3 regions of the Pseudomonas sp. GW821-FHT09C09 genome follow, and region 2 is predicted to be linked to each of the others. Evidence: predicted binding sites of a transcription regulator. Region 2 holds the regulator's gene; each other region holds the start of a gene.

Region 1 (7,708 bases), on a different contig from region 2:
CCCGGCGAGATCCTCAAAGAGGAGTACCTGGAACCTCTGAGCCTTACAGCTGCTGCGTTGGCGAGAGCATTGAGTGTGTCTACTCCAACGGTGAACGACATCGTTCTACAGCGGAGAGGTATCAGCGCTGATATGGCGTTGAGGCTTTCAATCTGCCTGGACACTACTCCTGAGTTTTGGCTGAACCTGCAATCGACTTACGATTTGCGAAAAGCTGAAATTGAGAGAGGAGCTTCCATCCGTGATCAAGTGGAGCGGCTGGCGCATTGTGCTTGATTCTGAACCCAAGGTCGAACGGCTGGGAGCTAAACAGTTGCTGTGACTACTTCTCAGAAAACATTTGAAAGGCGTCCTACGGACGCCTTTTTTGCTTTTTAGCCAAACCCAATATGCTCGTCCCGCCAGCAGACCACTCGGTTCGAGCGCTGGTCCGCACGTAACGACAACATCCCACGCACCGGCCGCACTTATCTCGAGGCGAAAAAAAACCGCCTTGAGGAGACGGTTTTTAATTTGCAAGCTTTGGTGAGGCCAAGGCCTGCGCATCCTTAGTGGACACACTCGCGTGTTCCGAGGTTATGCAGGTTTGATCACCGGCGCAAGCATCAGCGAAATTTTTGCCAACCAGTTGCAGGCTGGGATGAGGCCTCACTCAGCCGGCGGCGTCAACTTCGCTTCCATCTCCGCCACCTTCGCCTCAAGGCTCTCAAGCCGGGCGCGAGTGCGCGCCAGTACCACCATCTGACTATCGAATTCTTCCCGGCTCACCAGGTCCAGTTTGCTGAAGGCACTTTGCAGCAGCATCTTGAACTGGCTTTCGATTTCGGCTTTTGGCAATGGCGTGTCGCCGCTGAACAGGCGGGAGGCGGTGCCGCTCAGGGCGTCGAGGAAGTCTTTGGGCGCGAGCATGGGATATGTCCTGGAAACAATGGCCGGCAGTGTATCACGCAGTGTCTATAGTCATTCGCGCGGGCCCGGATGCACGCTTTTCGCGCAAAGGGACGGACGGCTGCGCACCGTTGTTGTGCGTATCCCGTGTGCCATTTCGGTGATGGCATCGGCGGTCGCGGCCAAGGGATTGAAATCAGGGGATTTTGGCGAGATGGCAAGCTTTCTGCTTAGTCGGTAGTGACCCATGCACTGATGCAGTCGCTGTGACGAATGCAGTGCGCCGGACGGGACGGGGAGTTTCGTCGGGAGCGGTTAGCTGGCGTCAGTCGGGCGGGTAGGGCCGACGATGCGTTACAAAGCCAGGCACTGCGCTTAGACTTGAGTCGGGTTTGTTTTCCTGGGGCAAGTCCACCAATTCGGGAGAGAGTTTCATGAAGCTAGTCACTGCCATCATCAAGCCGTTCAAGCTGGACGACGTGCGCGAGTCGCTGTCCGAAATCGGCGTGCAGGGCATTACCGTAACTGAAGTCAAAGGCTTCGGCCGGCAGAAGGGTCACACCGAGCTGTATCGCGGCGCGGAGTATGTGGTCGATTTTCTGCCCAAGGTGAAAATCGACGTTGCCATCGACGACAAGGATCTGGATCGGGTTATCGAGGCGATAACCAAGGCTGCCAACACCGGCAAGATCGGTGACGGCAAGATCTTCGTGGTCAATCTGGAACAGGCGATTCGCATCCGTACCGGCGAAACCGATACCGACGCGATCTAAACGCCGCCACAAACCCAACGCCCCAGGAGAAAACAATATGACTCTGCGTAAATTCGCAGGGCTAGGCGCCCTGTTGTCCATCGTAATGCCCGGCCTGGCTTTGGCGGCAGATCCGGTGGCGCCTCCAGTCCTCAATTCCGGCGATACCGCCTGGATGCTGACCTCGACGGCCCTCGTGCTGTTCATGACCATTCCGGGCCTCGCGCTGTTCTACGGCGGCATGGTGCGGTCGAAAAACATTCTTTCCGTGATGATGCAGTGCTTCGCCATTACCGGTCTGGTCACCATCCTGTGGTTCATTTATGGCTACAGCATGGCGTTCGACACCACCGGGATGGAAGCCAACGTCGTCAACTTCAATTCCTTCGTCGGCAGCTTCGGCAAGGCCTTTCTGGCAGGCGTCACCCCGGCCAGCATTACCGGCCCGACGGCGCTGTTCCCTGAAGCGGTATTCGTTACCTACCAGATGACCTTCGCCATCATCACCCCGGCGCTGATCGTCGGTGCCTTCGCCGAGCGCATGAAGTTCTCCGCGATGCTGGTGTTCATGGGCGTCTGGTTCACCCTGGTGTATGCGCCGATTGCGCACATGGTCTGGAGCGGTCCGGGTTCGCTGTTGGGCGACTGGGGCGTGCTCGACTTTGCCGGCGGCACCGTGGTGCACATCAACGCCGGTATCGCCGGTCTGGTGGCGTGCCTGGTACTGGGCAAGCGCAAAGGTTTCCCGACCACCCCGATGGCGCCGCACAACCTCGGTTACACCCTGATGGGCGCGGCGATGCTGTGGGTCGGCTGGTTCGGCTTCAACGCCGGCTCCGCAGCTGCGGCCAACGGCACCGCCGGCATGGCGATGCTGGTCACTCAGATCGCAACCGCCGCCGCTGCACTGGGCTGGATGTTCGCCGAGTGGATCACCCACGGCAAACCAAGTGCGCTGGGTATCGCTTCGGGCGTGGTTGCCGGTCTGGTGGCGATCACTCCGGCGGCCGGCACCGTGGGCCCGATGGGCTCGCTGATCATCGGTCTGGCCGCTGGCGTGGTGTGCTTCTTCTGCGCCACCAGCCTGAAACGCAAACTCGGTTATGACGACTCCCTGGACGCCTTCGGCGTGCACGGTATCGGCGGTATCCTCGGCGCAATCCTCACTGGTGTGTTCGCCGCTCCGGCGCTGGGTGGTTTCGGCACCGTCACCGACGTCGCCTCCCAAGTGTGGATTCAGTGCAAAGGCGTCGGCTTCACGGTGATCTACACCGCGATCGTCACCTTCATCATCCTCAAGGTGCTGGACGCCGTGATGGGGCTGCGCGCCACCGAGGAAGAAGAATCGGTGGGCCTGGACCTGGCACAACACAACGAGCGCGGCTACAACCTGTAAGAACGCGCCTCAAAAAACTTGCCCGGTTCGCCGGGCATTTTTTTGTCCGGAATTTGTCATCCCTGATGTGGCTGAATGGATTTTTCGTACTGCTTTGGTCGTGTTTACGACGGGTGTTTTTCTACGGCCAATGGCTTACATCATTGAAGGAATATTAGGGCCTTTGTTTTTTTTCAGAGCGCGCTAGAATGCGCCCCGAACGTGCGGAGAACTGTATGTGGCAACAGACTCTGATAACCCTGCGGGCACGGCCCCGGGGCTTTCATCTGGTAACGGAAGAGTTGCTCGCCGGACTGCCCGAACTCAAGGCATGCCGGGTCGGTCTGTTGCATTTGTGGCTACAGCATACCTCGGCGTCGTTGACCATCAACGAGAACGCCGATCCGGCGGTACGTCGCGACTTCGAACGATTTTTCAATCGTCTGATCCCACAAGGAACAGACGGCTATGAGCATAACGACGAAGGCCTGGACGACCTCCCGGCGCACTTCAAGGCCAGCGTGCTGGGCTGCCAGATCAGTTTGCCGGTAACGGCGGGTCGACTGGCACTGGGCACCTGGCAAGGCGTTTACCTGGGCGAGCATCGCGATCATGGCGGTGCCCGCAAAGTCCTCGCCACCTTGCACGGTGAAGGGGCATAAACCGTTGGTCACCAATGGTTACTGATTTTTTTACGGCGACTTTCGACAGTCGTCAAAGCTGGTCTATAACTAATCTGCTTTTCGCAAGTCATGAGGTAGAACATGAGCGACGATGATCTGGAAAACGACGACCTCGAAGTAGGCGACGAAGACGAGGCCGAAGACGGTCTGGAAGCGGCAGCGGAAGACGTTGCTGAAGACGATGGCGGTGACGATACGCCGGCCCCGGCTGCCAAAGGCAAGGCCAAGGCTGCGGTGTCGGTAGACGAGTTGCCGAGCATCGAAGCCAAGAACAAGGAGCGCGACGCCCTGGCCAAGGCCATGGAAGAGTTCCTTGCCCGTGGCGGCAAAGTGCAGGAAGTGGAGGCCAACGTGGTCGCCGATCCGCCCAAGAAGCCGGACAACAAGTACGGCAGCCGCCCTATCTGAGGCGTGCCGCTTGCTTGCTGAAAAAGCCCGCCGTCGCTGCGGGCTTTTTCATGGGCGAAAGAAAACTAGCCGAGACTGTTCCAGTGAGCGAGCACGGCGGGCAGATCGTTCAGGCTGCGAATCTCCGCATCCGGCAAGCGCTCCGCTTCCCAGACCTTGCCTGCCGGGTTGAACCAGATCGCACGCAAGCCCGCCTGCTGCGCTCCGGCAATGTCATCTCCCGGATGATCGCCGATATGCACCGCCGCTTCGGCACTCACCCCACCACGCTGCAGGGCTTCGTGGAACAGCCGCGCATCCGGCTTGGCGATGCCGATGTCTTCGGCGCACAGCGCAAACTTGAAGTAATCCGCCAGCCCGAGACGACGCACATCGGCATTGCCGTTGGTGACCACGCCGAGGGCGTAATGTTTGGCGAGGGTCTCCAGGATCGGCTCGACTTCCGGGAACACCTCGATCTGATGTCGGGCATGCAGAAACACCTCAAAACTCTTGTCCGCCAGTTCCGACGCTTCGCCGTGGGCATATCCGGACTCTTCCAAAGCATGGAACAGCACTCGCCGGCGCAGCGCGCTGATGCGGTGCTTGAGTCCCGGTTCGCTGCTCAGCACGCGCTCGCGGATCGACCACAGATGTTCCACCGGCACCGCGCCCAGCTTCGGTGCATGGTCGCTCAGCCACTGGCGCAAAACCGCTTCGGCGCTGACGATCACCGGGGCGGTGTCCCACAGGGTGTCGTCGAGGTCGAAGGTGATCAACTGGATGCTCATGAATCGTCGCCTTTCATGCGTTTGGCCCGTGGGTGGGCGCTGTCGTAGACCGCCGCCAGATGCTGGAAGTCCAGGTGGGTATAGATCTGGGTGGTCTTGATGTCCGAGTGGCCGAGCAGTTCCTGCACCGCCCGCAGGTCCTGGGAGGACTCCAGCAAGTGGCTGGCGAAAGAGTGCCGCAGCATGTGCGGATGCAGGTTCTGCCCCAGTTCACGTTCGCCGGCCAGTTTGACCCGCACCTGAATCGCTCGCGGGCCGAGGCGCCGGCCTTGCTGGCTGACGAACACCGCGTCGTCCGCCGGGTTGGTCAATGCACGTAGCGGCAGCCATTGCTCCAGCGCTTCCCGGGCCTTTTTGCCGACGGGCAACAGACGCGTCTTGCTGCCTTTGCCGAGCACCTGAACCATGCCGTCGGCGAGGTCGAGCTGATCGAGATTGAGCCCGGTCAGTTCCGACAGGCGCAGGCCTGAAGAGTAGAACAATTCCAGGATCGCCTGATCGCGTCGGGCCAGAAAGTCGTCCTCGACCGCGCCTTCAAGCAGTTGCAGCGCTCGGTCGGTGTCGAGGGTTTTCGGCAGGCGGCGTTCGCCTTTGGGCGGTGTCAGGCCAGTGGCCGGGTCGTGATCGCAAAGGCCTTCGCGATTCAGATAGTGATAGAGCCCGCGCACTGCCGAGAGCAAACGCGCAAGGCTGCGTGAAGACTGGCCCTGGGCATGCAGGCGGGCGATCAGGCTGCGCAGGCGCTGGATGTCCAGGGCCTGCCAGCTGCCGACGTTCTGTTTGTTGCACCAGCCGAGGACTTTATCGAGGTCGCGCCGATAGGCCGACAGCGTGTGCGGCGACACCTGCCGCTCACTGCGCAGGTGTTCGCAGTAAGCATCCAGTTGTCGTTCCATGCTCAGCGTACCGAGCGCAGGGAGCTGTTGACCCGTGGCAGTACGCGGCCCATGACTTCGGCGATGTAGCTGAGGAACAGCGTGCCGACCGAGCTCTTGTAGTGCTGCGGATCACGGCTGGCGATGGCCAGGATCCCGTGAATGCCCTGGTGGCTGACGGCGACCACGGCGGTGGAGCCGATCTGCTTGCGCTGCTCTTCGCCGAACAGGAAGTCCAGCTCGTGTTCGCGCAGGCTGCCGCTGACGCTCTTGCCTTCGGTGAGCAGGCCGCCGATGGCAGTCTGCGCGTCGGCGTGGGTCACCCAACGGCCGACCGGAGCCGGGTTATCGCCGAGCAGGATCAGGCTGACGAAGGGCACCTGAAAGTCCTGGCGCAGACTGTCTTCGACGCTGATTACCACGTCTTCCAGTGTAGCGGCGTCCATCAGGGCGAGGATCAGGCGGCGGGTCTTGTCGAACAGGCGATCATTGTCCCGGGCCACGTCCATCAAGTGCGAGAGGCGATGGCGCATCTCGATATTGCGGTCGCGCAGGATGGACATCTGGCGCTCGACCAGCGACACGGTGTCGCCGCGACGATGGGGGATGCGCAGGGACGGCAGCAGCTCTTCGTGCTCGACGAAGAAGTCCGGATGAGCCTCCAGGTACGCGGCAACCGCTGCCGCCTCCAGGCTCTCGGACGCTGTTTCACCGGACTGTCGGGCGGGTACCTGAGGCTTATCGGTCATGGCTTCTGCTCACTCAAAGACGGACTTGTCCTTCGTATACACGCACTGCCGGACCGGTCATCAGCACCGGTTGGCCGGGGCCTGCCCATTCGATGGACAGGCGCCCGCCCGGCAGGTCGATCAATAGCGGCGAATCCATCCACCCCTGGCTGATCGCAGCTACAGCAGCAGCGCAGGCGCCGGTGCCGCAGGCCTGGGTTTCCCCGGCACCGCGTTCCCAGACGCGCAGTTGTGCACGGTTACGGTCGATGACCTGGAGAAAACCGACATTGACCCGCGCCGGAAAGCGCGGATGGTGTTCGATCTTCGGCCCCAGCTCATGCACCGGTGCGGTGTTGATGTCCTGCACGCGCAGTACCGCGTGGGGATTGCCCATCGACACCGCCGCCAGCTCGACCGGCGTACCGTCGACATCGACCTGATAGCTCAGAGCTTGCTCGGTCGCCTGGAACGGAATGTCTGCCGGCACCTGGCGCGGCGCGCCCATGTTCACGCCGATCTGGCCGTCGTTACGCACGTCCAGTTCGATGATGCCGCCCTTGGTCTCGACGCGGATCTGCCGCTTGGCGGTCAGGCGCTTGTCGAGCACGAAGCGGGCGAAGCAGCGCGCACCGTTACCGCACTGTTCGACTTCGGAGCCGTCGGAGTTGAAGATCCGGTAACGGAAATCCACGTCCGGATTGCTCGGCGCCTCTACGATCAGCAACTGGTCGAAACCGATGCCGGTGTGCCGGTCGCCCCACATTTTTGCGTGCTTGGGCTGAATGTGCGCGTGCTGGCTGACCAGGTCGAGGACCATGAAGTCGTTGCCCAGGCCGTGCATCTTGGTAAAACGCAGCAGCATGGGGTTACTCCGGCAGCAGGCTTTCGCCGGCAAACAGCTCGGCCACGGTCTCGCGGCGACGCACTTCAAATACCTGATCGCCATCTACCAGCACTTCGGCGGCGCGGCCGCGAGTGTTGTAGTTGGAGCTCATCACAAAACCGTAGGCCCCGGCCGAATGCACGGCCAGCAGGTCGCCTTCTTCCAGCGCCAGTTCGCGATCCTTGGCAAGGAAGTCGCCGGTCTCGCAGATCGGGCCGACCACGTCGTACTTGCGTGCGGCGCTGTCGCGCGGCTTGACCGCCGTCACGTCCATCCACGCCTGGTAAAGGGCCGGGCGGATCAGGTCGTTCATGGCTGCGTCGACGATGGCGAAGTCTTTGTG
Region 2 (7,708 bases):
TCATCCGAGTTCATCAACTCGTCCGGCGTACCCTGCCCCAGCACCTGACCATCGCCCACCACATAGATGTAATCGGCAATGCTCGCGGTTTCGGCGAGATCGTGGGAAACCACGATACTGGTGATCCCCAGCGCGTCGTTGAGCAGACGGATCAGGCGCACCAGAACGCCCATGGCGATCGGGTCCTGGCCGACGAACGGTTCGTCATACATGAGAATCTGCGGATCGAGCGCAATCGCCCGGGCCAGAGCCACGCGGCGCTTCATGCCGCCGGACAGCTCATCGGGCATCAGCTCGATGGCGCCTCGCAGACCGACCGCCTGCAATTTGAGCAGCACGATGTCGCGGATCATTTCTTCCGGCAACTGGGTATGAACGCGCAGGGGAAAGGCGACGTTCTCGAACACATCGAGATCGGTGAACAGCGCGCCGCTCTGGAACAGCACGCCCATGTGCTTGCGCGCATCGAACAGATCACTGCGCGACAGCTTCGGCAGGTTCTGGCCGTTGACCCAGACCTCGCCCTGCGATGGCCGCAACTGGGCACCCATCAGGCGCAGCAGCGTGGTCTTGCCACACCCGGAAGGCCCCATGATGCCGGTGACCTTGCCGCGCGGGATGCGGATATCGACGTTATTGAAAATGCTCCGCGCACCGCGCTTGAAGGAGACTCCCTTCAGCTCGACCGCGTAGGCGTTATCGGCACTCATCTAAACTCCTTGCGATGCAGCCTCTCACTCGGACGCCTGGCTTTCTGGAGAAAGCCCCTACATCCCGGGCAGGCCGAACTGGCGGCGAACTATATCACTGCAAAGGGCAAGCGCCCAAGGCCTCTCCCCGGCCACGTTCAGCGATATGACAGGCCCGAAGCTTCTATTAAGAGGTTTTAGTAACCGGGAATGACAAAGCACGACGAACTTGCGTGAGGCTTTTCAACATAACCGCTATAATCGCCGCCTTTTCATCGGGCTATACGATTTCTGACATGAGCCAAACCAGCGACCTGATTCAATCGGCACAACGCACCATCCGCCTCGAAGTGGAAGCCGTACAAGGCTTGTTGCCCCATATCGACGCCGATTTCGTACGCGCTTGCGAGATGATTCTGGCCAGCAAGGGCCGTGTAGTGGTGGTCGGCATGGGCAAGTCCGGGCACATCGGCAACAAGATCGCCGCGACCCTGGCCAGCACCGGCACCCCGGCGTTTTTCGTGCACCCGGCCGAAGCCAGCCACGGCGACATGGGCATGATCACCCGTGACGACGTGATCCTGGCCTTGTCGAACTCCGGTTCCACCAACGAAATCGTCACCCTGCTGCCGCTGATCAAGCGCCTGGGCATCCAGTTGATCAGTGTGACCGGCAACCCGCAATCGCCGCTGGCAAAAGCGGCCGAGGTCAATCTCAACGTTCACGTCGAGCACGAAGCCTGCCCGCTGAACCTGGCGCCGACCTCCTCGACCACCGCCGCACTGGTCATGGGCGATGCCCTGGCCGTGGCGCTGCTGGAAGCCCGCGGTTTCACCGCCGAAGATTTCGCCTTTTCCCACCCGGGTGGCGCACTCGGCCGACGCCTGCTGCTGAAAGTGGAAAACGTCATGCACGCCGGACAGGAGCTGCCGCAGGTACAACGCGGCACCCTGCTCAAGGACGCACTGATGGAAATGACCCGCAAGGGTCTGGGTATGACCGTCATTCTCGAGGCCGACGGCAAGCTTGCCGGGATCTTCACCGACGGCGACCTGCGCCGCACACTGGATCGCAGCATTGATATCCACAGCGCGACCATCGATCAGGTGATGACCGTGCACGGCAAGACCGCCCGCGCCGAAATGCTGGCCGCCGAGGCCCTGAAAATCATGGAAGACCATCGAATCAACGCGCTTGTCGTCGTGGATGAGGACGATCGCCCGATCGGCGCCTTCAACCTCTCCGACCTGCTGCGCGCAGGAGTGATGTAAATGAGCACCGATCTGCTGCAACGCGGCAAAGCCATCAAACTGGCGGTTTTCGACGTCGACGGTGTCCTCACCGACGGACGCCTGTACTTCCTTGAAGACGGCAGCGAGTTCAAGACCTTCAATACACTCGACGGCCAGGGCATCAAAATGCTGATGAACGCGGGCGTACAGACCGCCATCATCAGCGGTCGCAAGACCCCGGTGGTCGAGCGTCGGGCAAAAAATCTCGGTATTCCGCACCTGTTTCAGGGCCGTGAAGACAAACTCGTCGTCCTCGACGGCCTTCTCGAGCAACTGGGCCTAAGCTATGAACAGGTCGCCTATCTCGGTGACGACCTGCCCGACCTGCCGGTGATCCGCCGGGTGGGGCTTGGCATGGCGGTGGCCAACGCGGCCCCCTTTGTGCGCGAGCATGCCCATGGCGTTACCCAGGCCCGTGGTGGCGAGGGCGCCGCCCGTGAATTCTGCGAACTGATCCTGCGCGCCCAGGGCAGCCTCGATGCCGCCAACAATGCGTACCTGTGAGTCAAACCATGTTTAGCAAAAAGTTTCGCAACATCCTGCTGTTCGGTTGCATCGCCGCCATTTTCGGCGCGGTCGGCTACTGGAACATCAGCCCGGAACGCTTCCTCGACAAGCCTCCTGTCTCGGCAGAAGAGAGCCCGATCGACTGGTATGCGACCAACACCCACACCTTGCAATACCTGGAAGACGGCAAGGTGCAGTACGAAATGACCTCCGACAAGGCCGAGCACGTCAAGGCGACCGACATTACACTGGTCACCAAACCCGACCTGAACATGTTTCGCGGCACCGACTTCCCGTGGCACGTGACCAGCGAGCGCGGTGAAGTGAATTCCGGCGGCACCGAGGTCGAACTGATCGACTCGGTTCGCGTCAAGCGCACCGATGAAAAGAACCGCGACACCCTGATCACCAGCACCCGAATGACGGTGTTCCCTCAGCAGCAATATGCGCAGACCCAGCAACCCGTTAGAATCGACGGCGCTGGCGGTGTATCGACCGGCGTGGGAATGAAAGCGTATTTGAAGGAAAGCAGGATACACCTGCTATCGAACGTAAGAGGACAGTATGAGGCTCGTTAAAACCCTCCCTATTTTGCTCAGTCTGGGCGCAGCACTGGGAAGCGTGAGCGCCTGGGCTCTGCCGAACGATCAGGAGCAGCCAATCCGCATTCAGGCCGACGATGCCCAGCTGGACGACAAGAATGGCGTTGCCACTTACAAGGGCGCCGTGATCATCACCCAGGGTTCGATGATCGTCAAAGGCGACACCGTAACGCTGACGCGCAACCCGGCCGGCGAGATCGACGTGGTGACTTCGGTAGGCAACCTGGCCTATTTCGAACAACTGCAAACCGCTGGCGACACCAAACCCGTCCAGGGTTGGGGCGTGACCATTCAGTACCACGCGCAGCAAAACCGCGTCGTACTGATCGACAAGGCCAAGGTCGTCGACAAGGACAACAACACCACTCAGGGCGAGAAGATCGTCTATGACACGGTGAAAAAACTCGCCAGCGCCGGTCGCGCTACCGGCAACAAGGTCACCGAAACGCGTCCGCGCATCGACATGGTGATCCAGCCGAAGAAGAAAACCGACGAGAAAACCCAGTAATGGCAACCCTGAAAGCTCAGCACCTGGCCAAGGCCTATAAAAGCCGCCAGGTCGTGCGTGACGTCAGCCTGTCGATCGACAGCGGTCAGATCGTCGGTCTGCTCGGCCCCAACGGCGCCGGCAAGACCACCTGCTTCTACATGATCGTCGGCCTGGTGCAGGCCGATCAGGGTCGCGTGCTGATCGACGACCTGGACGTCAGCCACCAGCCGATGCACGGCCGCGCCAAGGCCGGTATCGGCTATCTGCCGCAGGAAGCCTCGATCTTCCGCAAGCTGTCGGTGGCCGACAACATCATGGCCATCCTCGAGACCCGTCAGGAGCTCGACAAGGCCGGCCGTCGCAAGGAGCTGGAAAGCCTGCTGCAGGAATTCCACATCAGCCATATCCGCGACAACCTCGGCATGAGCCTGTCCGGTGGCGAACGTCGCCGGGTGGAAATCGCCCGCGCACTGGCCACCGCACCGAAATTCATCCTGCTCGACGAACCGTTCGCCGGTGTCGACCCGATCTCCGTGGGCGACATCAAGCAGATCATTCACCATCTCAAGGCCAAGGGCATCGGTGTACTGATCACCGACCACAACGTCCGCGAGACGCTGGATATCTGCGAAACGGCGTACATCGTCAATGACGGCCAGCTGATCGCCGAAGGCGACTCCGCGACCATCCTCGCCAACGATCTGGTGAAGGAAGTGTATCTGGGTCACGAGTTCCGCCTGTAAGCGCGACAGCATTCGACCAGCCGTCCGGGTGCTGTAACGTTGAAGCGCGTTTTTATACGCTTTTATTGTTACAGCGCTCTAGGCAAACACGACAGTTTCAGGCATATAATTTGCTTAAGTTTGGCGCCTCGGCGCCCTGTAGTGGATGGCGCATAGCGCCGGCGAATAAGGTGTTAAGCCCCTGCCATGAAACCATCGCTAGTCTTGAGAATGGGCCAGCAGCTGACGATGACACCGCAGCTGCAACAGGCCATCCGCCTGCTCCAATTGTCGACCCTGGATCTGCAACAGGAAATCCAGGAGGCTCTGGAATCCAACCCGATGCTCGAACGCCAGGAAGACGGCGACGACTTCGACAATTCCGACCCGCTGGCCGACAACGCCGAACAGAAGCCCAATACCGAGATCCAGGAACCTTCCTACCAGGAAACCGCGCCGACGGTCGACAATCTCGAAGACGGCGAATGGAACGAGCGAATCCCCAACGAACTGCCTGTCGACACCGCCTGGGAAGACGTCTATCAGACCAGCGCCAGCAGCCTGCCGAGCAGTGATGACGACGAGTGGGATTTCACCACCCGCACCTCCGCCGGCGAAAGCCTGCAAAGCCACCTGCTGTGGCAGTTGAACCTGGCGCCGATGTCCGACACCGATCGCCTGATCGCCGTGACCCTGATCGATTGCATCAACAATCAGGGCTACCTCGACGAAACCCTCGAAGAAATCCTCGACGCCTTTGATCCAGAGCTCGACATCGAGCTGGACGAGATCGAAGCCGTCCTGCACCGCATCCAGCAATTCGAACCCGCCGGCATTGGCGCACGCAACCTGGGCGAATGTCTGCTGCTGCAATTGCGCCAGCTGTCGGCCAAGACCCCTTGGCTGGCCGAAGCCAAGCGACTGGTCACCGATTACATCGACCTGCTCGGCAGCCGCGACTACAGCCAGCTGATGCGCCGCATGAAGCTCAAGGAAGATGAACTGCGCCAGGTCATCGAACTGGTCCAGAGCCTCAACCCGCGCCCCGGCTCACAGATCGAATCCACCGAAGCCGAATACGTGGTGCCCGACGTCATCGTGCGCAAAGACAACGAACGCTGGCTGGTCGAGCTGAACCAGGAGTCGGTGCCGCGCCTGCGGGTCAACGCCCAATACGCCGGTTTCGTCCGCCGCGCCGACACCAGCGCCGACAATACCTTCATGCGCAATCAGTTGCAGGAAGCCCGCTGGTTCATCAAGAGCCTGCAGAGCCGCAACGAAACCCTGATGAAGGTTGCCACCCAGATCGTCGAGCATCAGCGCGGCTTCCTGGAATACGGCGACGAAGCGATGAAACCACTCGTGCTGCATGACATCGCCGAGGCAGTCGGCATGCACGAGTCGACGATTTCCCGGGTGACCACGCAGAAATTCATGCATACCCCCCGGGGCATATATGAACTGAAATACTTTTTCTCCAGCCACGTCAGCACCTCCGAAGGCGGCGAATGCTCGTCCACGGCGATCCGCGCGATCATCAAGAAACTGGTCGCCGCGGAAAATCAGAAAAAGCCGTTGAGTGACAGCAAGATCGCTGGTTTACTGGAGGCACAAGGCATTCAGGTGGCTCGCCGCACCGTCGCCAAGTACCGCGAATCCCTCGGGATCGCGCCTTCGAGCGAACGCAAGCGGTTGATGTAAGCCACGTTACAGCGTTCCAGTGGCAGGCTCTTCGGCCTGCCGCTTTATGCACTGGCAACGAAGGAGAAGCTGTATGCAAGTCAACATCAGTGGACACCAACTGGAAGTTACCCAACCTCTCCGTGAATACGTTGAGCAGAAGCTCAAGAGGCTTGAGGGACATTTCGACAAGATCACCAACGTGCAAGTCACGATGTGCGTCGAAAAGCTGAAGCAGAAAATCGAAGCCACGCTGCATATTCCCGGCAACGAGGTCGTCGCAAACGCGGAACATACCGACATGTACGCAGCGATCGACGCGCTGACCGACAAGCTTGATAAACAACTCAAAAAGCATAAGGAAAAGACCCAGAGCCTGCTTCAGGGCGCTACCGGTCGATAACCCCCACCCCCATGATCCGACTTGAAAGCATCCTGACCCCCGGCCGTTCCCTGGTGAACGTGCCGGGCGGCAGTAAAAAGAAAGCCCTCGAACAAATTGCCAACCTGATCGCCCGGGAAAAACCGGATCTGGAGATGCAAGATGTCTTCGAGGCGCTGATTGCCCGTGAAAAACTCGGTTCGACCGGTTTTGGCAACGGCATCGCCATTCCCCATTGCCGCCTCAAGGGTTGTGAATCCCCCATCAGTGCCTTGATGCACCTTGAAGCACCTATCGATTTCGATGCCATCGATGGCGCACCGGTGGACCTGCTGTTCGTGCTGCTGGTCCCGGAAGCTGCCACCGATGCACACCTGGAACTGCTGCGCCAGATCGCCAGCATGCTCGATCGCAAGGAAGTACGCGAAAAACTGCGTCGCGCCACCACCAACGAAGCCTTGTATCAGGTTGTCCTGGACGAGCAAAACGGGCACTAAACATGCGCTTGATCATCGTCAGTGGCCGCTCCGGCTCGGGCAAAAGCACAGCCCTGGATGTCCTTGAGGACAACGGCTACTACTGCATCGACAATCTGCCGGCGGGCCTGCTGCCGGAACTGGCAGAACGCGCCCTGATTCATACGGAACTGTCTCAGCCACTGGTCGCGGTATCGATCGACGCGCGCAACCTGCCAAGCCACCTTTCGCGCTTTCCGGAGTTGCTCGAGGAAGTCCGCAGCCGGCACATCCAGTGCGATGTTCTGTATCTGGATGCCGATGAAGAAACCCTGCTCAAGCGCTTCTCGGAAACCCGTCGCCGTCACCCGCTGAGCAGTGCCAACCGCTCGCTGGCTGAAGCCATCAACGATGAAACAGCCCTTCTGGGCCCGATTGCCGATCTGGCCGACCTGAAGGTCAACACCACCAATCTGAACCTGTACCAGTTGCGCGACACCATCAAGCTGCGGCTGTTGAACCAGCCGGAGCCGGGTACGGCGTTTCTGGTGGAGTCGTTCGGTTTCAAACGCGGCATGCCGGTGGATGCGGATCTGGTGTTCGATGTACGCTGCCTGCCCAACCCGTACTGGAAACCGGAATTACGTGCGCAATCCGGGCTCGATGAGCCGGTAGCCGAGTACCTGGCGGCACAGCCGGAAGTGGAAGAGATGTTCCAGGACATCTATGCGTATCTGTTCAAATGGTTGCCGCGCTTCGCTGCGAGCAACCGTGCCTACGTGACCATTGCCATTGGCTGCACCGGCGGACATCACCGTTCCGTCTACCTGACCGAACGCCTGGGTCAGGCCCTGCAGAAAACCCTGAAGAACGTCCAGGTTCGCCACCG
Region 3 (7,708 bases), on a different contig from region 2:
CTTTCCAGGCAACTGGCCAGGTCGGCGTGGCGTTGCAGCGTGGCGTACTCGTGGTAGTCGAGACCGGCACGACGCAGGCGCTTGTCGTCCATCTCGAAGCCCAGCGGTTCGATCAAATGCAGGTGGCAGCCGCTGTTGGCGCACAGCCTGATAACGTTACCGGTGTTCGGTGGAATTTCCGGTTGAAAAAGGATGACGTGAAACATGCACGGCTCCGAAGGTAAAGATGACGCGCATTCTACGCCGCCAGCCGACCCGCGTTCGAAACTATTCCCGCGAGTCATGGGTTCGCTGGCGATTTTCGGCCTGATGGTCGGGATGATGATCGGCCGCTTGACCACCCCCGACCCCAGCGTATTGCAACAGGTCGAGGTGATCGATGGCGGTCTGGCGGTCTGGTTCAACAATGAGCCGAAGCTGCATGGCGAAATCGTCGATGGCACGCTCGCCCTGTTGTTTCAGGCCGAGGGCAAGGCACAAAAGGGCCAGTTGAAGATCAACGGCAAAGACGGGAACTGGCGGACGCGATTGAGTGACGGTGGTTTACTGCTGACGGTGCTGGCGGCGCGGCCGCTGCAAGGGGAGTGGGCCGGCCAGGCGGTCGATGACCGCTGGCGGCTGGAGATCCGTCTCCGGGAGCAATAAAAGAGGGAATCCCCGGCCTGCCTGTACCAAGGTTCCCGAAACGGGCGGGCTCATCGCATGGCGTGCTGAGCCGGTGTAAAGAAGGAACCCCTGACCTGCCTGTATCAAGGGCCCCAAAAGGGTGGACTCTTCGAGTCCGGTGTAAAGAGGGGAATCCCCGGCCTGCCTGTACCAAGGCCCCCGAAAGGGTGGGTGAATCGAATCACCTGAAAGGGTTATTGCAGGGGACGTGCCAGTTTTTATCGTTTTGAAACAAAAAAGCCCTGCACCATGACGAAGGCCCCGTAATACGGGGCCTTCGTCTTTTCACTGGATGGTTTTTTCAGCGTGTTGCGATACCAGGTTGAGCTAGCGACCGTGCCCGATTACGGGTCACGGTGCCTTGCGGCGGTGCAGGCCGGCACTGAATCTCAGCCCTCATCACCCTCATCGTCATCCCCGCCATCGACCTTCATGCCGAGCTCCTTGATCTTGCGGGTCAGGGTATTGCGGCCCCAGCCCAGCAGCACCGCAGCGTCACGGCGACGCCCGGCAGTGTGCTTCAACGCTGTCTCGATCATGATCCGCTCGAACGCCGGCACCGCGCTGTCGAGCAGACTCGACTGACCACGTGCCAAGGCCTGGTCGGCCCACTGGCGCAGCGCCTGCTCCCAGTTGGTCACCGGTGCTGAATCCTGCGGCAGGCTCAGAAGCTCCGGCGGCAGGTCGCCGATGTGCACTTCACGCCCGGACGCCATCACCGTGATCCAGCGGCAGGTGTTTTCCAGCTGCCGCACGTTGCCCGGCCATGGCAGGTTCTTCAGATATTCCTCGGTCTCGCTTTTCAGCAGCTTAGGCTCCACCGCCAGCTCCTGCGCGGCGCGGCTGAGGAAGTGCTTGGCCAGGGTCGGGATGTCTTCGCGACGGTCCGACAGGCGCGGGATATGGATGCGGATCACGTTGAGGCGGTGGAACAAGTCCTCACGGAATTTCCCGGCGTGAACCAGGGTTTCCAGATTCTGGTGGGTCGCGGCGATGATCCGCACATCGACCTTGACCGGCACGTGCCCGCCAACGCGATAGAACTCGCCGTCGGCCAGCACCCGAAGCAGTCGGGTCTGGGTATCTGCCGGCATGTCGCCGATTTCATCAAGGAACAGCGTGCCGCCATCGGCCTGTTCGAAACGCCCGCGACGCAGGTTGGCTGCGCCGGTGAACGCACCTTTCTCGTGGCCGAACAGCTCGGATTCCATCAGATCTTTCGGAATCGCCGCCATGTTCAGCGCAATGAACGGCGAGGCCGCACGCGGGCTGTGGCGGTGCAGGGCATGGGCCACCAGTTCTTTACCGGTGCCGGATTCGCCGTTGATGAGCACGGTGATGTTGGAGTGGCTCAGGCGCCCGATGGCGCGAAACACTTCCTGCATTGCCGGCGCTTCGCCGATGATTTCCGGGGTGCGGGTCAGGGCCGGCACCACTTCCAGGCCTTGCTGCTCCTGGGCGTGCTGGTTGGCGCGCTTGACCAGCGACACCGCTTCGTCGACGTCGAACGGCTTGGGCAGGTATTCGAAAGCGCCGCCCTGATAGGAGGCGACAGCGCTGTCCAGATCGGAGTGTGCGGTCATGATGATGACCGGCAGTCGTGGGTGCTGCTCGCGAATCCGCGCCAGAAGATCCAGACCGCTGGCACCCGGCATGCGGATGTCGGAGATGATCACGTCCGGCTGCTGGCGGGCTAGGCGGCTCATCACGCCATCGGCACTGTCGAAGCTCTGGGTGGTCATGCCTTCCTGTTGCAGGGCTTTTTCCAGGACCCAGCGGATAGAACGGTCGTCATCGACGATCCACACGGTTTCACTACGGCTCATGTCGATGTGGCTCCTTGTTCCAGTGGCAGAAAGATCGAGAAGGTGGTGTGGCCTGGATGGCTGTCACACTCGATCAGGCCCTGGTGCTGGCTGATGATGTTCTGGGTGATGGCCAGGCCGAGTCCGGTACCGTCCGGACGGCCGCTGACCATGGGAAAGAAAATGGTTTCCTGGAGTTCCGCCGGAATCCCCGGGCCGTTGTCGATGATCTCGATCTTGGTCACCAGACGATGGCGGATATGGCCGATGGTGAACTGGCGCATGGCGCGGGTGCGCAGGCTGATGCGGCCCAGGCGCAGCTCGTTCTGGCTGCTGATCGCCTGCATCGCGTTGCGCACGATGTTCAGCACCGCCTGAATCATTTGCTCGCGGTCGATCAGCACGTCCGGAATGCTCGGGTCGTAATCGCGCACCAGCGTGATGCAGCCCTGGCTTTCGGCCTCGACCAGCTGGCAGACGCGCTCCAGCACTTCGTGGACGTTGCACAGGGCCAGCGACGGCAGTTTGTTCGAGCCGAGCATGCGGTCGACCAGATTGCGCAGGCGGTCGGCCTCTTCGATGATCACGTTGGTGTAGTCGCGCAGGCTGTCTTCCGGCAGCTCCCGGGCCAGCAATTGCGCGGCACCACGAATGCCGCCCAGCGGGTTCTTGATCTCGTGGGCGAGGCCGCGCACAAGCATCTTGCTGGTTTCCTGCTTCGACAGTTGCGCCTCTTCCTTGGTGATCCGCAGCAAGCGATCGCGGGGGTGAACCTCCAGCAACAGCAGGGTCGCGCCGCTGCTCAGGATCGGTGTCACCGCGTAGTCGACGGTCAGGGTCTGGCCGGTGAGGGCGGTGAGCATCGCTTCGCGCTTGGTGAACGGGTGCGCCTGTTCCACCGCCTGGCGCAACGAATTGAGCGCCTCGGTGGATTCGGTGAACAGCTCGCTGATGAACTGGCCATGGCTGCGCTGACCGCTGATGGCCAGCAGCATCTCCGCCGCCGGGTTCATGTACTCGAGGCGCAATTCGGCGTCGAGCAGGATGGTGGCGGTGGTCAGGTTGTCGAGCAGCAATCGGTGGAGTGCGTCGCTTATGGTCATCAGGACCTCTTTTGGAGCAAGGCGTGCGCGAGAAACGAAGCGCCGGTGCGAGGAAAATGCAAAAACCAAACCAAGGCTCCGAAAAGAAGCGCTCATCCCCTGAAACGGGCGTTTGACGCTCGTTTGCGTGGCGATCAGCCGGCCCTGGCGGGTACTTTCGAACCAAAATGGGTTGGATTGTGAGTACGGTGCAGACTGTTGCACCAATATAGTGCGCAAAGCTGAACGGCGTTAGAAGAAACGCAGGAAGGGGTTTTTCGGTTCGGCGGGTTTGTCTTTCAGCGGGCATTCCGGGCGAACGCCGTAGTCGTCAGTGGTGCAGGGTTTGACCTGGCGCTTCTGTGCCAGCGAAATGCGCTGCATATGGAACGGCTGATTGGCGGTGCGCTCCACGATGCGATCCTGCGCATCAAGGATCTCCACCGACAGGTTATGGCTGCCGCGATCGATATTGCTCAGCGGGAACACCGGGCTCAGTCCGGGTTCGCCGGTGGGCTGGCCGTCCAGCAACAGGCGATAGCGATGACCTTTTTGCAGGCCGGGTTCGCTGGTGATGCTGACGATCAATTCGCCGGCGCTGCTGCGAATGGTCGCGTCCGGCTCGGGAACCAGCACCCGCAGCATGTCGTAGCGGAACAGCGGTTGCTCCGCTGATTTTTTGGCCTTGGTGATGGGCGCCGCCCCGGTCGGGTTCGAGGCCATGCGATTGCTGGTGGCCAGCGGCACACGCTTGGCGTTGCCACGGGGTTGATCGGTGTAGACGCGATTACCCTGCGAATCGACGTACGTGAAGACCTCGGCGGATGCGCCAAGCGCAAACAGGGCCAGACACACAGCGATCAATCCGCGAGTCATGGCTTGTGCACCCGTTGCACAGCGAAAACCACAGCAGGGCTCTGCTGAATGATCGCCTCGCCATCGATCACCTGAACCGCCAGCCGATGCTCGCCCCGGTCGACGTTCACCAGTTGCAGGATCGGCACATTGCTTGGCTGACCGTAAGGTGCGTCGTCCAGCAACAGGCGCAATTGATGCGGCGGTTGCAGGCGCGGCTTGATCAGTACGCTGACGGTGAACGTGCCGTTGTTGGCGCGCAGGGCTTCTTCGGTGGGCAGGCCGGTCAGCTCCAGCACCTCATAGGCATTGCGCGCAGGCGCACGGCTGGCCGTGTCCGGTGACGGCGCACTCGGTGCCTGAGGCTGGACACTGTTGAGCGGCGGCAACTCCACCGCCTGTGCCTTCATGCCGTCCGGCGAGTGATCGCTGTACACCGTGTTGCCGTTGGCGTCGGTGAACTTGTAGATCTGCGCGGCGGCGGGCAGGGCGATCAGCATCAGGATGTAGAGAAAGGTGCGACCCATGAAATCGACCGGAAAAGAAAACGATGGGTTGCAGCATAGGCCAGTCGGGCGGGGATGGCTCGGGCGGTAAACATCCGGGCAATAAAAAAGGCCTCCCGAAGGAGGCCTCTTTTTGTCACGCCGCGTAGTGCAGCGCTACCGGATCAGCAGCTGTAGTACAGCTCATATTCCAGTGGGTGTACGAAGGTGCGGACCTTGATTTCTTCTTCGGATTTCAGAGCGATGTAGGCATCGATGAAGTCGTCGGAGAATACGCCGCCCTTGGTCAGGAACGCGCGGCCCTTGTCCAGCTCTTCCAGGGCTTCTTTCAGGCTGCCGCAAACTTGCGGGATCTCTTTCGCCTCTTCAGGCGGCAGGTCGTACAGGTTTTTGTCAGCGGCATCGCCTGGGTGGATCTTGTTCTGGATACCGTCCAGACCGGCCATCAGCAGTGCTGCGAAAGCCAGGTACGGGTTGGCAGCCGGATCCGGGAAGCGTGCTTCGATACGACGGCCGCGTGGGCTGTTGACGTAAGGAATACGGATCGAGGCGGAGCGGTTGCGAGCCGAGTAGGCCAGCATCACCGGAGCTTCGAAACCTGGCACCAGACGCTTGTAGGAGTTGGTGGCCGGGTTGGTGAAGCCGTTCAGGGCCTTACCGTGCTTGATGATACCGCCGATGAAGTACAGGGCGGTTTCGGACAGGCCGGCATAGCCTTCGCCAGCGAAGGTGTTCTTGCCATCTTTGGCGATGGACATGTGAACGTGCATACCCGAGCCGTTATCGCCGTACAGAGGCTTCGGCATGAAGGTCGCGGTGCGGCCGTAGGCATCGGCCACGTTGTGGACAACGTATTTCAGAGTCTGAACTTCGTCAGCTTTCTTCACCAGGGTGTTGAACTTGACACCAATTTCGTTTTGACCGGCAGTTGCCACTTCGTGGTGGTGAACTTCAACGGTCTGACCCATTTCTTCCAGTGCGTTGCACATGGCGGTACGGATTTCGTGGTCGTGGTCGAACGGCGGAACCGGGAAGTAGCCGCCTTTCACGCCTGGACGGTGGCCCTTGTTGCCGCCTTCCACGTCCTGGTCGGACATCCACGAGCCTTGCTCGGAGTAGATCTTGAACATCGAGCCGGAGATGTCGGACTTGAACTTCACTTCGTCGAAGATGAAGAACTCAGGCTCTGGACCGGCGAATACGGTGTCACCGATACCGGTGGTCTTCAGGTATTCCTCGGCGCGGTGGGCGATGGCGCGCGGGTCGCGATCATAACCTTGCATGGTCGAAGGTTCGATGATGTCGCAGACCAGGATCAGGGTCGGCTCTTCGGTGAACGGATCCAGAACGGCGGTTTCGTCGTCCGGCAGCAGGATCATGTCGGAGGCTTCGATGCCTTTCCAGCCAGCGATGGAGGAACCGTCGAACATCTTGCCAACTTCGAAGAAGTCGTCTTCCAGCGCATCGCGAGCCGGCATGGTCACGTGGTGCTGAGTGCCTTTGGTGTCCGTGAAGCGCAGATCAATCCACTTGACGTCATGATCTTTGATGAGTTGAACCGACTTCGACATAGTGTCCTCCGGGTGGCTTAGGGCTGGTAGTGGATGCCCTTAAATGTTGGTGATGCCGGCGCGAATACTCTGCCAAGGCAACCTGCCTCACAAGGGAGCAAATTGCATGCCAGTGCCCCAGCATGGGTTTTTTGCCCCAAATTCACGCTTATTAAGGTGCGAAACGCATAAAGGCTGAAAATCTCGCCCTTTAATGTAGCGTCATAAGTCGAAAATGACCCGTTTTGGTGCATACAAAACCTTCTGCACATTAACTGGTTAAACCTTGAGCAATTTCCGCTATAATCCGCGCCCCCCTTTTTCGGCTGGCCCAGCGCGCGCTGTTTTCATGAAACTAATCGTAAAAGTCTTCCCCGAGATCACCATCAAAAGCCGACCTGTCCGGACGAAATTCATCCGCCAGCTGGCCAAGAACATCCGCACCGTGCTCCGCGACCTGGACCCGGCCGTGGTGGTGAACGGTGTGTGGGACAATCTCGAGCTGGAAACCCGCGTGACCGATCCCAAGGCCCTGAAAGAGATGGGCGAGCGCCTGACCTGCATGCCGGGCATCGCGCACTTTCTGCAGATCGACGAGTACCCGCTGGGCGACTTCGACGACATCACCGAGAAGTGCAAGCAGCACTATGGCGATGCACTGGCCGGGAAGATTTTCTCGGTGCGCTGCAAACGTGCGGGCAAGCATGCATTCAGCTCGATGGACGTCGAAAAATACGTCGGCAGCAAGCTGCGCCGTGAGTGCGGTGCCGCCGGAATCGACCTGAAAGCGCCGGAAATCGAAGTCCGCATCGAAGTTCGCGACAAACGGTTGTTTGTCATCCACAGCCAGCACAATGGCATCGGCGGCTATCCGCTCGGTGCGCTGGAGCAGACGCTGGTATTGATGTCCGGCGGCTTTGACTCGACGGTTGCGGCCTACCAGATCATGCGTCGCGGCCTGATGGCGCACTTCTGCTTCTTCAATCTGGGCGGTCGTGCTCACGAATTGGGCGTGATGGAAGTCGCGCATTTCATCTGGAAGAAGTACGGCAGCTCGCAACGCGTGCTATTTGTCAGTGTTCCATTTGAAGAAGTCCTGGGCGAAATTCTCGGCAAGGTCGATAACAGTCATATGGGCGTCGTATTGAAGCGTATGATGTTGCGCGCGTCCTCGGCCATCGCCGAGCGCCTGCACATTGATGCGCTGGTCACCGGCGAGGCGATCTCCCAGGTATCGAGCCAGA

The links. Region 2 encodes sigma-54, which starts transcription at its own class of promoters, with help from an activator protein. Its sites were predicted from a motif close to ANTGGCATNNANNTTGCTNT; they were not measured.
Region 1: glnK (P-II family nitrogen regulator) is a predicted target of sigma-54. The motif match lies at 1,102-1,121, and genes of this name have one in related genera.
Region 3: glnA (glutamate--ammonia ligase) is a predicted target of sigma-54. The motif match lies at 6,580-6,599, and genes of this name have one in related genera.

The regions. Positions count from the first base shown of each region.
Region 1 is NZ_JBWKPF010000003.1:357,662-365,369, forward strand. It holds gene AC07NR_RS11320 (HigA family addiction module antitoxin) at 1-276, shown strand, start outside; gene AC07NR_RS11325 (accessory factor UbiK family protein) at 649-909, opposite strand; gene glnK (P-II family nitrogen regulator) at 1,323-1,661, shown strand; gene AC07NR_RS11335 (ammonium transporter) at 1,699-3,036, shown strand; gene AC07NR_RS11340 (secondary thiamine-phosphate synthase enzyme YjbQ) at 3,252-3,677, shown strand; gene sutA (dormancy-specific transcriptional regulator SutA) at 3,780-4,106, shown strand; gene AC07NR_RS11350 (HAD family hydrolase) at 4,172-4,876, opposite strand; gene xerC (tyrosine recombinase XerC) at 4,873-5,772, opposite strand; gene AC07NR_RS11360 (DUF484 family protein) at 5,775-6,500, opposite strand; gene dapF (diaminopimelate epimerase) at 6,514-7,344, opposite strand; gene lysA (diaminopimelate decarboxylase) at 7,349-7,708, opposite strand, start outside.
Region 2 is NZ_JBWKPF010000008.1:153,026-160,733, reverse strand. It holds gene AC07NR_RS23695 (ATP-binding cassette domain-containing protein) at 1-710, opposite strand, end outside; gene AC07NR_RS23690 (KpsF/GutQ family sugar-phosphate isomerase) at 986-1,960, shown strand; gene AC07NR_RS23685 (KdsC family phosphatase) at 1,961-2,485, shown strand; gene lptC (LPS export ABC transporter periplasmic protein LptC) at 2,494-3,066, shown strand; gene lptA (lipopolysaccharide transport periplasmic protein LptA) at 3,053-3,598, shown strand; gene lptB (LPS export ABC transporter ATP-binding protein) at 3,598-4,323, shown strand; gene AC07NR_RS23665 (RNA polymerase factor sigma-54) at 4,510-6,003, shown strand; gene hpf (ribosome hibernation-promoting factor, HPF/YfiA family) at 6,077-6,385, shown strand; gene ptsN (PTS IIA-like nitrogen regulatory protein PtsN) at 6,397-6,861, shown strand; gene rapZ (RNase adapter RapZ) at 6,864-7,708, shown strand, end outside.
Region 3 is NZ_JBWKPF010000004.1:415,180-422,887, reverse strand. It holds gene AC07NR_RS15390 (tRNA (cytidine(34)-2'-O)-methyltransferase) at 1-206, opposite strand, end outside; gene AC07NR_RS15385 (hypothetical protein) at 205-645, shown strand; gene ntrC (nitrogen regulation protein NR(I)) at 1,056-2,492, opposite strand; gene glnL (nitrogen regulation protein NR(II)) at 2,489-3,574, opposite strand; gene AC07NR_RS15370 (DUF4124 domain-containing protein) at 3,806-4,429, opposite strand; gene AC07NR_RS15365 (DUF4124 domain-containing protein) at 4,426-4,935, opposite strand; gene glnA (glutamate--ammonia ligase) at 5,079-6,485, opposite strand; gene thiI (tRNA uracil 4-sulfurtransferase ThiI) at 6,814-7,708, shown strand, end outside.